DNA from 3 places in the Agrobacterium sp. 22-221-1 genome. Region 3 is predicted to be linked to each of the others. Evidence: predicted binding sites of a transcription regulator. Region 3 holds the regulator's gene; each other region holds the start of a gene.

Region 1 (5,183 bases), on a different contig from region 3:
GGCGAAAGTAGCCGAATAGGCTTTTCAAAGGACGGTACAACGGTAAATTTCCGGATCGAGGCTCCGAGAAAACGGATTACCGAGGTTTCAAGATCAGGTTGGAAGCACTTTTCCTACGTTCACATTGGTCGGATCAAGCTCCAGATTTATGGACACGTGGAAGGGGTGAAACGGGAATGGATAGATACTGATGCCAAACCTATCGAAGACCACCTGGAAAAGATGGTCGAGAGTTTTCGCTTAAATCATGTTGCCGAGATGGAGCGCGAAGAAAGTACTCGCCAAGCAGCTGCGCGCCGAGCTTACATGGCGTCACGGCGAAAAATGGCGGAGCAGCGCACAAAGCGTGAAAGTGACCGTCTTGCCTTTTTGCAAGGTATCGCCGATGCCCGCCGTGAAGCGGACGATTTGCGTTATACAATTGCCAACGTCCCCGATTGTGAAGAGCTTCCGGCGGACTACCGGCGCATGCTTAAGTGGGCTGATGAGCGGCTGATGCGGCTTGAGGAGCAAACGAGTGTCCAGACAATTCAGGCGTCTTTAGAGGCCAAGCAGCTCTTCGCAAATCCTGATCCACTCCACGATCCAGAAGGCGATCCGCCACCAAAGATGAGCTATTGGGACGACTAGCTTTAACCCAGAGGAACACAGGTGGCAGATTTTTCAGATGCAATAACACCAGCGAGCGTGGTCGCGAAAATGCAGGAGAGAGGCGTTCATCTCTCTGAACGCACGCTGCGTGAATTTGCCAGAAAGGTTGGCGCTTGTCGGATCATCGGCAAAGCTATGTTCTTTATGCCGGAGGACATAGAGATTTTGATTGCGGCGGCGAAACCTCGGCCTAAGGGCGCCACCTCATCTTCAAAACCGGGCTGGACCGAGAGCGATACAGAGAAACTTCTTGATCGGCTGGAGAAGGGTAAAAAGAAGCGATAACGTTCATTTGCTGGGTTTGTGGCTGGGACTTTTGTGCGCGGGGAACTTCCGCTCGTTGAGCTCCCGCAGCCACATTTCTTCTCTAATCTTATCGGCTTCGCTCATCTCGCGGGAGACGGCAGAAGCGTGGTCACGAGACGCGCTGGGTGAACGTGGTGGTCCTCTATAAATTTCAAGTGACGCGTTTAGCGTTTCCGTAATAGCTCGCTCAATGTCACTGATCGCATACACGATCATTCCGTTCTTGCCACCGAAGAAGCGAATAGCTCCAGTACGGCGCCACTTGTTCACGATCTGAGCGGTCAGCCAAGGGCAACGTTCAATGAGCTCATCGTGAGTGATCATTTCTGTAATCTTCACCGGCGGGAAATCCCGGTCTGGCATTGTTAGATCCTTCTGTTGTAGGGCGGTGAGCAGTCATCCAATGAATCTTTATGCCCTTGCTTGACTCTATCCCAAACCAGAACATAATTAGAACATTGCTTGGCACGGCGGCGTGTGCCTTTCGTAAAATCAGGGACGATTTGAACTCTTGAACCGGAGAATGAGAACGTGCGCCCAGAGAGACGAGAACCGGAAGCCGATCCGGTGGATCACATCATTGCATGGCACGATGGCGATAGCCGCGCTGCGATAGAAACCCTGATGGAAGACATCCAGCATTTGCGGATGCAGCTCGCATTGGCGACCGCAGCGATGGGCAAGGGATTCACGAGAGGGTGGAAACCGGACGCCGAGCGGAAATGATATGCGCCACCTTCGCGGGATCGATCTTACCGGCGGCAGCAACGACAATCTGCCGCCAAAGCCCACGGGCATCTTTGTTCCGCAGCGCCCACCAGAAGATCACTTCGTCGGATCCGAGTAAATAAAATGCGGCGCCCGACTGTCTATCACTGAACTAAATTCAACCAGAAATTTACCCGCGTCTACTATATTCCCGTTCGCCACAAAAAGGGGGATAGGTCATGGATGAGCGGATCAGCAAAATCAGCGCGGCGTTACGGGATATCGATGCGAGCATCAGAGCCTTGAGTGCGGACGATCGGACGCTCGTTTCGGTGTATGGTTGGAACCATCCTGCTCTCAATCGGCACGACTTGGCAAATATGGCTACTGCGCTCGCCGCTCGCTTGGACGGGTGCGACCACAACAGATTAAGTTCGAAATTTGATCCGCAGCCGACCCTAAATAAGATAGCCGAATTCAAGGCGAACACACTGCCGCAATTTTTTACCGGAAATGGGTCATTCGCGGTACCCATGTATGCAACGCTGCTGGACCACATCTCATCATTCTTTGGCCCGCTGTTCGTTCAAAATACCGACTGGGAAAAATCGATAGAAGCTGGACAGCTCCCCAAACAAATTTCCGGGAAACTTCTCTCATATAAAAGTCGAATTAAAAAATTCGACACTGACTTTGGTGAGCTTGGCAGCAAGATTGCCGAGATCAACGCGGCACATGACGCCGCAACGGCCCTGCCGACTGACATGGACGAGTTGCGCGAGGCGCGTCAAGCGGTGTTGGAGCTACGGGCATCGGTTGAAAAGAACGAAGGGATAGCCAAGACGGCGCTGGACCAAATCAATGACTATGTGGAGGCGATGAAACAGAAGGAGGCTGAGGCAGCACAGTTACTGAAAAATACCGAGGATGCTTACAGCGCCGCTACAACAAGGGGCCTAGGGGAAGCGTTTCAGACCCGGGCTCAAGAATTATCGAGATCAATGGGAATTTGGGTTGCAGGCCTGGTCCTAGCTCTTGGAGCTGGCGCGGTTGTCGGCACGTTCCGCGTCCGAGCGCTGCAAGATCTGATGATACAAAACGTTCCAGCCGAACGCCTCAACGTCGCTCTCGTGTTGGCATTGATTTCTATTGCCGGGCCCGTATGGTTCGCTTGGATAGCGACAAAGCAGATTGGTCATAGGTTCCGCCTCGCGGAAGACTATGCCTTCAAAGCCTCAGTTGCAAAGGCGTACGAAGGTTACCGCCGCGAGGCAGCAAGGATCGACCCAGCATTTTCTGCTCGACTGTTCGGGTCAGCACTTGATCGTATCGATGAAGCGCCTATCCGTTTTGTTGAGAGCCACACGCCCGGCACCCCTTGGCACGACCTTTTTTCATGGGGAAGAAGACGGGATCGCGCGGCGACGGATGCGGCCTCACCCACCGACTAGAGAAATATTTCCCATGGCTTGCGAGGCCTGACTAGATCGATTATGGCGCTAACCGTGCAGCTCTTCGCTCGTGGGCTCACGATAGGGTCAACCGTTGCGGCGGATAACTTCAGCGCGGCGGCGGCGATCTCCGTTCCGAGTGTAAACAGCAGTGGCAATTGCCCTACGCCTGGTAGCATCGCGGCAGACGGCAAACGCTGCGGTGCGCGCGCTTCAGGCGGTGGATACCTCGCGCCCACCAAGCCCCGACGTCCCTCTGTATTCCGGCAGTACCATACCGGTTCTCGTGGCGGGTGCTATTATCTGACTGCCAGCGGCAATAAGAGCTACGTTGACCGTAGCATGTGCAGATGATTTTTGAGCCGTTGGAAGAGTCGAAGGTGGGGAGATTGCGTTCGAAACAAACGGGGGTTTCTTGCTTGGCCTGCCATCTCGATCAGCGATGAGGATAAAAATTTGCGCGGTATTATTGTTACACCACAGATAAAGGTCTTGGGGCAACAAGGGATCAACATTGGCGGCTCAACCGACCCTAGCCTTGTTCGGTTTTGGTGCCTGTTTTGGGACAAGCTGGCATATCCACAAACGTCTATCATCATGAATGAGCTGGGAATTGAGCTATCGTATCTAGAATCTCAGGAGGTGTTTACACGCCATCGCGTACAGTCCCCAAACGGCAATGCTGGGCAGATAATGATATACACGCGGGCAAAGACATTTGAAGAGCTGGAGAAAGCCTCCCCAGGCTGTTGGGCAGTTGCATCTGGGGTTGGAGCTTGGGAAGGGCCGGAGCCAGAAAAAGGCCGGGCGCTGCGATTTGAACTCGTTAATGCGCTCCCTGTGCCGGACAAGGAAGTTCCGATCGAAGAGATTTTAGAGTTCCGAGAGCGGCGTAAGGATGAGTGCGACGCCTTGTTGGCCTACATTGATGAATGCTATCTTTCGGTGACAGCAGCTCCAGATAAGCCCCTCGCCCAGCATATCGCTTTTGAAAAGATCGCGCGTGGAGTTCGGGAGCAATTGGAAGTCACCATCGAGGCAGGTTTTGCTCACCGGCTTTACAGCCTCACGGCTGACTTCAACCTATTTGCGGCCGGCGTGGCCGCAACCGGCAGCTTCGCCTTCGGCGCTTCCATGTCCACAATAGTGGGCAACACCATTCTTGCCGGCGCCAGCGTCTCTGTGTCGAATATTTTAGGCGCGGTAAATCCAAAGAAAAGTTTCAGCCCTTTCCGTTATCTCACGTCATATGGAAATGAAGTTTTCCGATAGCCGCGTGAGAATGCATCCAGATATGCCACGCGGGCGGATCTTCCCCTCCACCCATTCCTTCGTGCACCTTCTGTAAGGTTAGCACGAATTAAAGCCCTCCCCGCCGGAGTTTTTTTAACTCCCCTAATGAAAATTCTAGTTGAGTAGACTCGACTCCAATCTCTCTGCGTGTTTTGTATTAGCGGGGACTATATTGGGGGCTTTCTTGACAATTATATATTTGCGGGTGCTTGGCGCCCTGTTCATTTCGTGTGCCTTGAGCGCATGCACCACTTCGCGCGAAGCATTTAACGCCAATCCGAAGTCGATCGATAAACCGACGCTCTGTCGCACATATTTGCAGAGCCAAGATCCAGTCTTTCAGCAAGATATTCTGAAAGAACTGAATCGGCGCGGCGTTCAAGCTTATGATTGTCCTCAGATGGTTCAGAGCCAAGATGCGGCGGCCGCGGCTTTGGTTGCTGTCGCACTGGTCGGGACGGCAGTCGCTGTTTGCGCCAACAACAATTGCGGGGGCGGCTATCCGACGAGATCCTATCCCGGCAACTGTTACTCCTACTACGACCGAGCGGCGGATGGCAGCCTATGTGGCCATCGAAGCGCGATGTCGCGGCCTGGCGGCTGGTGAAGTAAAAAATGAGCTGCGGCGGGTCTCTTTTCAGGCCAGTTGGAAACAAAATGACCCGCGCACCCGCCATCCATCTGAAGCACGTTTTATCATTAATTGGACGCACCACCTTGCGATTTGGCGTCTTCTTGCAGTGCCTCCTCAATCTCAGCAGCGGACACCTGCAA
Region 2 (5,183 bases), 110 kb from region 3:
CTGCCACAAGAGCTTCCTCGACCGCGCCATTCCCGCCGAAAACACCGATTTCGACGATGTCGCAGCCCTGCAGGGCGTATTCGACGAGTGGACGGCCGATTATGCCGCCACGTCCGAAATGCATGACGAAGCCGCTTATAACGCCATTCCCGATGGCGAGCGCCTTTCTGCGCGCGGTATCGAAGTCGGCCACATCTTCTATTTCGGCACCAAATATTCCGAGCCGATGGGCGCGAAAGTGCAGGGTAAGGATGGCAAGGAACACCCTGTCCACATGGGTTCCTATGGTATCGGGCCGACACGCCTTGTTCCCGCCATCATTGAAGCATCGCATGATGAGAACGGAATCATCTGGCCGGCCTCGGTCGCTCCCTTCGATGTCGTGATCATCAACATGAAGGCTGGCGATGCTGCCTGTGATGCGGCTTGCGAAAAGCTGTATTACTCGCTCTCCAACGCCGGCAAGGATGTTCTTTACGACGACACGGACGACCGTGCGGGCCAGAAATTCGCCACCGCCGACCTGATCGGCGTGCCGCTGCAGATCATCGTCGGCCCGCGTTCGGTCGCGAATGGTGAAGTCGAAGTGAAGGATCGCAAGACCGGCGAGCGGGAGACCGTGACGATCGAGGCGGCGATGAACAGGGTGCTCGGCTAAGAGCGAGTGGGAGACGGAGCGGCTTCACCCGAAGTCCGCTCCGGTTTCGTAACGCAGATGCCGCAGAAATTTGGGCCGGTTTTCGGAAAAGACCGGCCTTGCAGTTTGAGATCAGGGAGACGACATGGCACAAGCCGAGGCTGACAAGGGTGCGGCTGTTTCCGCCGGGGCAAAGACTGCCCGGCCGTTTTCCGCTTTTGAACGCATGGTGGCCTGGCGTTATCTGCGGTCGCGGCGCAAGGAAGCGTTCATTTCCGTCATCGCCGGTTTCTCCTTCGTCGGCATCATGCTGGGCGTGGCGACGCTCATCATCGTCATGGCGGTGATGAACGGGTTCCGCACCGAGCTCATTTCGCGCATTCTCGGCATTAACGGCCATATGATCGTGCAGCCTATCGACCAGCCCTTCAATAATTATGATGAGCTGGCGAAGAAGTTTGCCGCCGTTCCCGGCGTCACCATGGCCCTTCCGCTGGTGGAAGGCCAGACGCTCGCCTCCGGCCGCGGCGGTGCGGGTTCCGGTGCGCTGGTGCGCGGCGTGCGCCAGGAGGATATCGACAAGGTCAAGGAAGTCGCCACCAACATCAAGACCGGCGATCTGGTTGGCTTCATGGCCGGAGATGGCGTTCTCGTCGGCTCAAGGCTCGCCGCCCAGCTCGGCGTAACGGCCGGCGACGATATTACCCTCATTTCCCCGGAAGGCGACGTGACGCCGATGGGCGTCAATCCGCGTGTCAAATCCTACAAGATATCCGGGGTCTTCGAGATCGGGATGTCGGAATATGACGCCTCGATGATCTATATGCCGCTGTCCGAAGCCCAGCTTTATTTCAATGCCGAAGGCCTCGTGCAATCCATCGAGCTTTATGTCAGCCGCCCCGACGATGTCGACGGAATCCGCCCGCTGGTGGAGCAGGCCGCCGAACGGCAGATTTATATCACCGACTGGAGACAGCGGAACCAGACCTTCTTCTCCGCCCTGCAGGTGGAAAGAAACGTGATGTTCATGATCCTCACCCTCATCGTTCTGGTGGCGGCGCTGAACATCATTTCCGGCCTCATCATGCTGGTGAAGGACAAGGGCAGCGATATCGCCATTCTGCGCACCATGGGCGCAAGCTCCGGCTCCGTGATGCGCATCTTCTTCATGACCGGGGCGGCCATCGGCATGGTCGGCACCTTTGCCGGCGTGGCGCTCGGCGTCATCGTCTGCCTCAATGTGGAATCCATTCGGCAGTTCTTCTCCTGGATATCCGGCACGGTGCTGTTTGACCCGCAGCTTTATTTCCTGAGCCAGCTTCCGGCCGAAATGGATATCAGCGAGACCATTTCCGTTGTCATCATGGCGCTGACGCTCTCTTTCCTGGCAACGATCTTTCCAGCATGGCGGGCTTCCAAGCTCGATCCGGTGCAGGCCCTGCGTTACGAATAAGGACCGCTTCGCAATATGGCAAAAAAAACAGTGCTGCGGCTTACTGGCGTCGAGAGAACCTATGGTCAGGGCGAGACGTCGCTTTCCATTCTGCGCAAGGCTGATTTCGAATTGAAGAGCGGCGAGATGGTGGCGCTGGTCGCTCCTTCGGGCACCGGCAAATCCACGCTGCTGCATCTGGCGGGACTTCTCGAACATCCAGATGCCGGCGAGGTCTATATCAACGGTGCACCCTGCAATGACCTGCCGGATGAAACGCGAACCGCGATCCGCCGCAGCGATATCGGTTTTGTCTACCAGTTCCATCATCTCCTGCCGGAATTCTCGGCCGTGGAAAATGTGATGATGCCGCAGCTCATCGCCGGTCTGACACAGGCCGAAGCCCACAAGCGCGCCAGCGCGCTGCTCGACTATATGCGCGTGGGGCATCGCGGTGAGCACCGCCCGGCAGAACTCTCCGGCGGTGAACAACAGCGTGTCGCCATCGCCCGCGCCGTCGCCAACGCGCCGCTACTGTTGCTCGCCGATGAGCCGACCGGTAATCTCGATCCGGAAACAGCGCATTATGTTTTCGACGCGCTGGAGGCGCTGGTACGCCAATCCGGCCTTGCGGCGCTGATCGCCACCCACAATCATGAACTCGCCGCCCGCATGGACCGGCGTGTGACGCTGGCCGACGGCAAGATCGTCGATTTCTGAACTGATGCGCGAGGCAAGACCCTCGTGCGTCAATCTTTCCATAGCACTCGAAATGATCGCTCCGCAATTGGGGTGAATGACGGCTCCACGACGGATTGCATCAAGCTGGCGAGTCGGTCCGTTCGGTGCACTCCAGAGAACGCCTGTTCTCCAAATTTGAATTTTTTCCGAACCCGGTGGTGTTTTTACCTCCGGGTTTTTTCGTTTTGGAGTCAGTGGCTTGTTGTTCTCCATGCGGGAACCGAAGGCGATTCTGCGGCATTAGCAAGGGGAATATCAGCAAAACCCTGTTGACAATCGAACAAAATGAGAACAAAGTTGGAACATAACGAGTAAGGAGAGACCAATGACTGATTTCATCCGTGACGTTGCCGCTTTTGCCTCCATCGCTGTCTTCGTAGCCAGCTTTTCGGTGATCCTCACCGCCCTGTGAAGGGCACGCCGGCGCAGAAACCTGTATGGACGCCGTAAAGCGGTGGACTTTGAGCGCCGGAAATCGGAAAATCGCCCCCTCGATTCAGAATGACAGGATGATGATATGGGCGATGCGGTTGTGCGTGGAGAGACCTCTGGCGAAACGCTGAAAACTCCCGGTTTCGTCCATTTGCGGGTTCATTCCGCCTATTCCCTGCTTGAGGGGGCCTTGCCCCTCAAGAAAATCATGTCCAAGGCCGTCGCCGATGGCCAGCCTGCCATTGCCATTACAGATACCAACAACCTCTTTGTCGCGCTGGAATTTTCCGAAAAGGCGCGCGACGAAGGTTTGCAGCCCATCATCGGCTGCCAGCTGTCGATCGACATGCAGGATGCGGCGGAGGACCGCCGCAACCATAACAGCCACCTTCAGAAACTTCCCGCCATAGTGCTCCTTGCCGCCAATGCCGAAGGTTACGAGCGGTTGGTGGATATCGTCAGCCGCGCCTATCTGGAAGGCGAGGGCAGCGGCCATTCCGTGCATATTACCCGTGCATGGCTGGAGGAAGCCTCCAATGCCGGCCTGATCGCGCTGACAGGCGCCTCCGGCGGTCCGGTGGATATGGCCTTGAAGGAAGGTCACGCTGCCCAGGCGAAGGAACGGCTGCTGACGCTGAAGTCACTCTTCGGTGATAGGCTTTATATCGAATTGCAGCGCCAGTCCGGTTATGACCGTTCCCATGAGCGGCGCATGATTGGCCTTGCTTATGACCATGATATTCCGCTGGTTGCCACCAACGAAGCGTTTTTCCCTTCCAAGGCCGACTATGAGGCGCATGATGCACTGATGGCGGTGGCGCATAACGCCATCGTCTCCGATGACAGCCGGTTCCGGCTCACGCCCGATCATTACCTCAAAAGTCGACAGGAAATGGCGGCGCTGTTTGCCGATCTTCCCGAGGCGCTGGAAAACACCGTCGAGATCGCGCTGCGCTGCTCCTATGTGCTGAAGAAGCGCGGGCCGATCCTGCCGCGTTTCACCGGCGCCAGCGACGACCCGGAGGCGGCGGAACACGCCGAAGCCGAAGAACTTCGCCGGCAGGCGGTGGAGGGGCTGGATCAGCGGCTGGCGGCGCTCGGCATGGCGGCTGGCTATACCGAGCAGGATTATCGCGACAGGCTGGATTTTGAACTCGGCGTCATCTCGCGCATGAAGTTCCCCGGCTACTTCCTGATCGTTGCCGACTTCATCAAATGGGCCAAGCAGCACGATATTCCGGTCGGGCCGGGCCGTGGTTCGGGTGCGGGCTCGCTTGTCGCTTATGCGCTGACGATTACCGACGTCGATCCTCTGCGCTTCTCGCTGCTGTTCGAACGCTTCCTCAATCCCGAACGCGTTTCGATGCCCGACTTCGATATCGACTTTTGTCAGGATCGTCGCGAAGAGGTGATCCGTTACGTGCAGGCCAAATATGGCCGCGAGCAGGTGGCGCAGATCATCACCTTCGGTTCGCTGCAGGCGCGCGCGGCCTTGCGCGACGTCGGCCGCGTGCTGGAAATGCCCTATGGGCAGGTGGACAAGATCTGCAAGCTGGTGCCCAACAACCCGGCCAACCCGACACCCCTCTCGAAAGCGATCGAGGAAGAGCCGCGCCTGCAGGAAGAGGCGGACAAGGAGCCGGTCGTCGCTCGCCTCCTGGATATCGCCCAGAAGATCGAGGGGCTTTACCGCCACGCTTCCACCCACGCCGCCGGTATCGTCATCGGTGATCGCCCGCTGTCGAAGCTGGTGCCGATGTATCGCGATCCGCGCTCGGATATGCCGGTCACCCAGTTCAACATGAAATGGGTGGAAAGCGCCGGCCTCGTCAAATTCGACTTCCTCGGCCTGAAGACGCTGACGGTGCTGAAGGTCGCCGTCGATTTCGTTGCCAAGCGCGGCATCAAGGTCGATCTCGCGGCGATTCCGCTGGATGACGC
Region 3 (5,183 bases):
CTGACCAGCCTGCGCACCGGGGCGCTTGATTTCACCGCCAACAGCCAGGGTCCGGTTTCGAGCGTTGTTCCAGAACTCGCGGCGCTCGGCCTGCCCTTCCTGTTCAGCAACGCTGATCAGGCGATCAAGGTACTCGAAGGCGATGTCGGCGCATCGCTCGATGCGCGTTTCCAGAAGGTCGGCATCGTGCCGCTCGACTGGTGGGACAACGGCATCCGCCATGTCTCCAATTCCAAACACGCCATCACCAAGCCGCAGGACGTCGCGGGCCTGAAAATCCGTACCCCCGCCGACCCGATGACCATGGATATTTTCAAGGCGCTCGATGCGGCGACGGTTCAGATTGCCTTCGGCGAACTCTACATCGCGCTTCAGCAGGGCGTCGTCGACGGGCAGGAAAATCCGCTGGTGAATATCGAAAGCTCCAAGCTTTACGAGGTCAACAAGCATATCAGCCTCACCGCCCATAAATGGGAATCCACCCCGTTCCTGATGTCCAAATTCGCCGAGGGGCGGCTGGGCAAGGATTTCGAGGCGGTCAAGGCGGCTGCGAAGGAGGCAGGCGCGCTTCAGCGCAAACTCTCGGCGGAAAAGGCAAGCGCGTCTCTGGCCGCCTTCAAGGCCAATGCCGCCATCGAGGTGGTGGAAGACATCGACCACGCCGCTTTCGCGAAAGCGACCGCGCAGGTGCTGGAGACATGGAAGCAGAAGCCCTTCGGCGATTTCGTCGCCGAGCTGGAAAAGGCCGCCAAAGGCTAATGATCAGGATGCCGGGCCGGTTCAAGCCGCCCGGCCTCACCTTCATGTCCACCGACAGGATCGGCGGGAGCCTCGCTCACGCCGACATTCATACGGTTTCAGTTTTCAGGAGATGCGCCAATGCTCGAAGGAGCCTTGTCCGCCGCCAATCGCGTTGACAGTTTCATCGCCATCCTCTGCCGCATCATCATCGTGGCAACCGGCATTCTGCTCACGGTCATCATGACCGCAAACGTCATCGTCCGCTATCTATCGACATCCGGCGGGCTGGATTTTGCGGAAGAACTGCCGACCATGCTGTTTCCATGGTTCATCGTCGCCGGCATTACCCTTGCCGCGCAGAGCGGCGCGCATATGGCGGTTGAATGGATCTATGACAAGTTCGACGAACGCGGCAAGGTGGCGGTTCTGCTGTTCGCCAATCTCGTGACGGTCGCAAGCTTCGTCATTCTCGCGCAGCAGGCGCTTGTCGTCGCCGAGATCGCCGGCGCGGAAATCAGCCCTGTGCTGCAACTGCCCAACAGCATCGGATATTATTCCATCGCCTTCGGCGCAGCACTGGTCTCGGTCACCACCGCAACCGCGAGCCTGCGCATTCTCTCCGGCGGCTGGCATGCCCGTCCGCACGGTGCAACCGAGGAGATGCCGCTATGACCATCGTGATGATCATTGCATTTTGTATTCTCATGATGATTGCGGTTCCGGTCGGTTATGCGCTGATCATCTCTGCGGGCGTCGCCGTACTGTGGAACGGTTATGTGCCGCTCTCGATCGTGGCGCAGCAGGTTTACGACCAGACGCAGTCTTTCCCGATGCTAGCGCTGCCGTTCTTCATGCTCGCGGGCACGCTGATGCTCGGCGGCAAACTCGGAACCCAGCTTCTGGAACTCGCCTCCAAGGCCATGCAGCGCTGGCGCGGCGGCCCGCTTTCCACCACCGTCATTTCCTCGGTCGTGTTCGGCGGCGTTTCCGGCTCGGCGGTCGCCAATGCGAGCGCGCTCGGTTCGGTGCTCATTCCGTGGCAGAAGCGCCAGGGCTACCCCGCTCCCCTCTGTGCGGCCAACAATGCCACCTCGGCGGTCATCGATGTGCTCATCCCGCCGTCGATCCCGATGATCCTCTATTCATTGGTCAGCGGCGTCAGCATCGCCAATCTGTTCATCGCCGGCATTCTGCCGGGCCTGCTCATGGCCGTCGGTTTCATCTTCGTCTGCTGGGCCATTGCCGTGCGGCGGGGCTATGCGGTGCGAGACGAAAGCTTTCGCAAGCGCGATCTGGCACTACTTGCATTCCGCAGCCTGCCGGCGATCCTTCTGCCGATCCTGATCATCCTCGGCCTGCGCTTCGGCTTTGCAACGCCGACCGAAGTGGCCGTTCTTTCTGTCGTCTATTCGCTCGTGCTCAGCATCTTCTTCTACCGCGATCTGACGTGGAAGCGTTTCTGCGACAATTTCGTCGAGGCAGGCTCTGCAACCGGCGTCGTCATGCTCGTCATCATGGGCAGTGCGGCGGTGGGCTGGGTGCTTACCTTCGATCAGGCGCCCCAGCATTTCGCCACCTGGGTGGCCGAGAATATCTCCAACCCGATCCTGATCATTCTCATGATGAACATCCTGATGCTGATCATCGGCATGCCGCTCGATCTGCCGCCGTCGATCCTGCTGCTCGGACCGATCTTCGTGCCGCTTGCGGATATGATCGGGCTCGACCGGGTGCAGCTCGGCATGATGATGGTCATCAATCTCGGTATCGGGCTCTATACGCCACCGATCGGCACCACGCTCTTCATCTCGTCCTCCATAGCCAGAGCGCCGCTCGGCGCAACGACGAGGGAATTGTGGCCGTTCTTCACCATGGCGATGCTGCTTCTCATCGCGGTCAGCTTCATTCCTGCCCTCACGATCTACTAACATAAGAGCCGTAGCAAACGGCTGCCAGAAACCACCGGCCGGGTCTCCCCGGTCGGTGGTTTTAGTATTCAAGATGTGCCGCTTACATCGTTCAATCTGCTTTGTTCATGGTTTCGACGATCAAATCACGATCTGCGATGCACCCTTCACGAAATTTTAGGGGATTGCGGAACACATATGGAACATATAGTGTTCGTTCTGTATTTGTTTCGCGACTTCAACGACGATTCTCAAGGGTGTTTTCCTCATGCTCACGCGCAAACAGCAGGAATTGCTTCTCTTCATTCATGAAAGAATGAAAGAGTCCGGCGTGCCGCCCTCCTTCGATGAAATGAAGGACGCACTCGATCTTGCCTCCAAATCCGGCATCCACCGGCTGATCACCGCACTCGAGGAGCGCGGCTTCATTCGCCGGCTACCTAACAGGGCGCGGGCGCTGGAAGTGATCAAATTGCCTGAGGCCTATGCGCCGGGTGCAAGGCCGCAGCGCGGCTTCTCGCCGAGCGTCATTGAAGGCAGCCTCGGCAAGCCGAAGACGCCGGAGCCGGCCCCTGCCCCCAAGGCGCCGGCCAATGATCTCGGTGGCGCCGTCACCGTGCCGGTCATGGGCCGCATCGCCGCCGGTGTGCCGATTTCCGCCATCCAGAACAACACCCATGATGTGGCCGTGCCGGTCGACATGCTCGGCTCGGGCGAACATTACGCTCTGGAAGTCAAGGGCGACTCGATGATCGAGGCCGGCATTTTTGATGGCGATACCGTCATCATCCGCAACGGCAATACGGCCAATCCGGGCGATATCGTCGTAGCACTGGTGGATGATGAAGAAGCTACCCTGAAGCGTTTCCGCCGCAAGGGAGCCTCCATCGCTCTGGAAGCGGCCAATCCCGCCTATGAGACCCGTATTTTCGGACCGGATCGGGTGAAAATCCAGGGTAAGCTGGTTGGTCTGATCCGCCGCTACCATTAATTGGCACCCCGCCTTTTTTCGCTAGGGGCGTCATCGAGAGGATGACGCTCCCTTTGAGGCATCTTGGATTGTTCCCAGGAACAATGCGGCTCTGCGGAAGTAAAGAGAGGGTGCGTTTCGTTCTCGTCTCCGGGCGGTGACGCGAGTTTGCCTCTTTCTTTCTCCCTGCCCTCACATTCCCATTCATCAATGCGGCTTATGGGAGCCATGGATTATTTGCAATATTCCAAGGGCCATCCGTCGGTATAGAAATGCGCGTCATATCGGGGAAACACGTCATGTACGATCTTTATATCGCCAACAAGAACTATTCCTCATGGTCGCTGCGGCCCTGGGTATTGATGCGTACGCTCGGCATCGCCTTCGATGAAAAACTCGTTCCCTTCGGCGAAGGCGTTTCCTTCTCCACCTTCTCGCCGACCGGCAAGGTGCCCTGCCTTGTCGATGAGGGCGTGACGGTTTGGGAATCGCTGTCGATCGCCGAATATCTGGCGGAAAGACATCAGGGCGTCTGGGCGAGCGACAAGCAGGCAAGGGCCTGGTCACGGTCGGCAGCGAGCGAAATGCACGCGGGCTTTTCCTCGCTGCGCAATCTCTACCCGATGTCGGTCGGCATTCGCGTAAAACCGAAGGGTGGCGATACCGGGCTTGCGGCCGATATAAAGCGCATCGATACGCTGTGGAGCGAAGGCCTCGCGAAATTCGGCGGGCCTTTTCTTGCCGGCCAGAAATTCACGGCGGTCGATGCCTTCTTCTGCCCGGTGGCATTTCGTTTCCAGACTTATGGCGCGGAACTTTCGCCCGTAGCGAGAGCCTATTGCGACCGGCTGCTCGCCCTTCCCGCCATGCGCGAATGGTACGAGGCCGGGCTGAAGGAAGTCTGGCGCGATGCGGCGCATGAAGAGGAAATTAGCGGGATCGGCGAATTGACCGCGGATCTGCGCATCAAGGCCTGACGGTCCATGCTGGCGGCGCTCTATTGCGATGCCGCCAGCAACCGCATGACGGCATCGGGCACGTCGTGATCGAAACGGCCGCTTTTCCAGTCGTAATAGCGATGTTCGCTCCAGGGCCTGTCCATGCCGGCGATTGCGGCGCGCAGCCTGCCGACCACCCCTGCCTGATCGTTGCCGGCGAAGTCCATTTCCAGCGAACCGATCCGCCGCAGGATATCGCGGTTCAGCAGAAGTGCGCCCGAGCGGCATTGGGAAAAGGACGTTCTGCGGGAGACGATAACGATATCGGCAATATCGCAAGCCTTTCCGGCAAAGCGGCCGTCTTCCAGAACGATGATCCATTCGCCGCTTCCCGCGCGCGTAACGCACCATATGCCTTTGCTGCAAGTGAAAACGCTGGGCTCGGCGTCTCTCAGGGCCGCTGTCATCTGCCGTGCAACTGCACTCATCTCTTGCGGATCAAGCTTCGCCTTCGAGGCCAAAGCCACGGTTTTTGCCGTGGCCTCGGTCTTGAGAAAGACCGGCGGCACAGGCTGTTCCGGCAAAAGCAGCGCCCTTTGCCACTGGCCATAAACGAAACCCTGCGGC

The links. The regulator LexA, encoded in region 3, represses DNA repair genes until DNA is damaged. The targets are predictions, from matches to a motif close to TGTTCNNNNTGTGTTCNG.
Region 1: a site for LexA is predicted at 1,398-1,415, ahead of ACQZ5N_RS23925 (dehydrogenase). Genes of this name have one in related genera too.
Region 2: a site for LexA is predicted at 3,098-3,115, ahead of dnaE (DNA polymerase III subunit alpha). Genes of this name have one in related genera too.

The regions. Positions count from the first base shown of each region.
Region 1 is NZ_JBNWCL010000023.1:63,231-68,413, forward strand. It holds gene ACQZ5N_RS23910 (hypothetical protein) at 1-630, shown strand, start outside; gene ACQZ5N_RS23915 (hypothetical protein) at 652-936, shown strand; gene ACQZ5N_RS23920 (hypothetical protein) at 940-1,320, opposite strand; gene ACQZ5N_RS23925 (dehydrogenase) at 1,489-1,683, shown strand; gene ACQZ5N_RS23930 (hypothetical protein) at 1,905-3,116, shown strand; gene ACQZ5N_RS23935 (DUF6236 family protein) at 3,573-4,388, shown strand; gene ACQZ5N_RS23940 (hypothetical protein) at 4,594-5,016, shown strand; gene ACQZ5N_RS23945 (hypothetical protein) at 5,109-5,183, opposite strand, start outside.
Region 2 is NZ_JBNWCL010000001.1:264,206-269,388, forward strand. It holds gene proS (proline--tRNA ligase) at 1-658, shown strand, start outside; gene ACQZ5N_RS01335 (lipoprotein-releasing ABC transporter permease subunit) at 783-2,090, shown strand; gene ACQZ5N_RS01340 (ABC transporter ATP-binding protein) at 2,106-2,789, shown strand; gene dnaE (DNA polymerase III subunit alpha) at 3,328-5,183, shown strand, end outside.
Region 3 is NZ_JBNWCL010000001.1:375,151-380,333, reverse strand. It holds gene ACQZ5N_RS01890 (TRAP transporter substrate-binding protein) at 1-759, shown strand, start outside; gene ACQZ5N_RS01885 (TRAP transporter small permease) at 880-1,413, shown strand; gene ACQZ5N_RS01880 (TRAP transporter large permease subunit) at 1,410-2,669, shown strand; gene lexA (transcriptional repressor LexA) at 2,917-3,639, shown strand; gene ACQZ5N_RS01870 (glutathione S-transferase family protein) at 3,918-4,595, shown strand; gene ACQZ5N_RS01865 (ComEC/Rec2 family competence protein) at 4,616-5,183, opposite strand, start outside.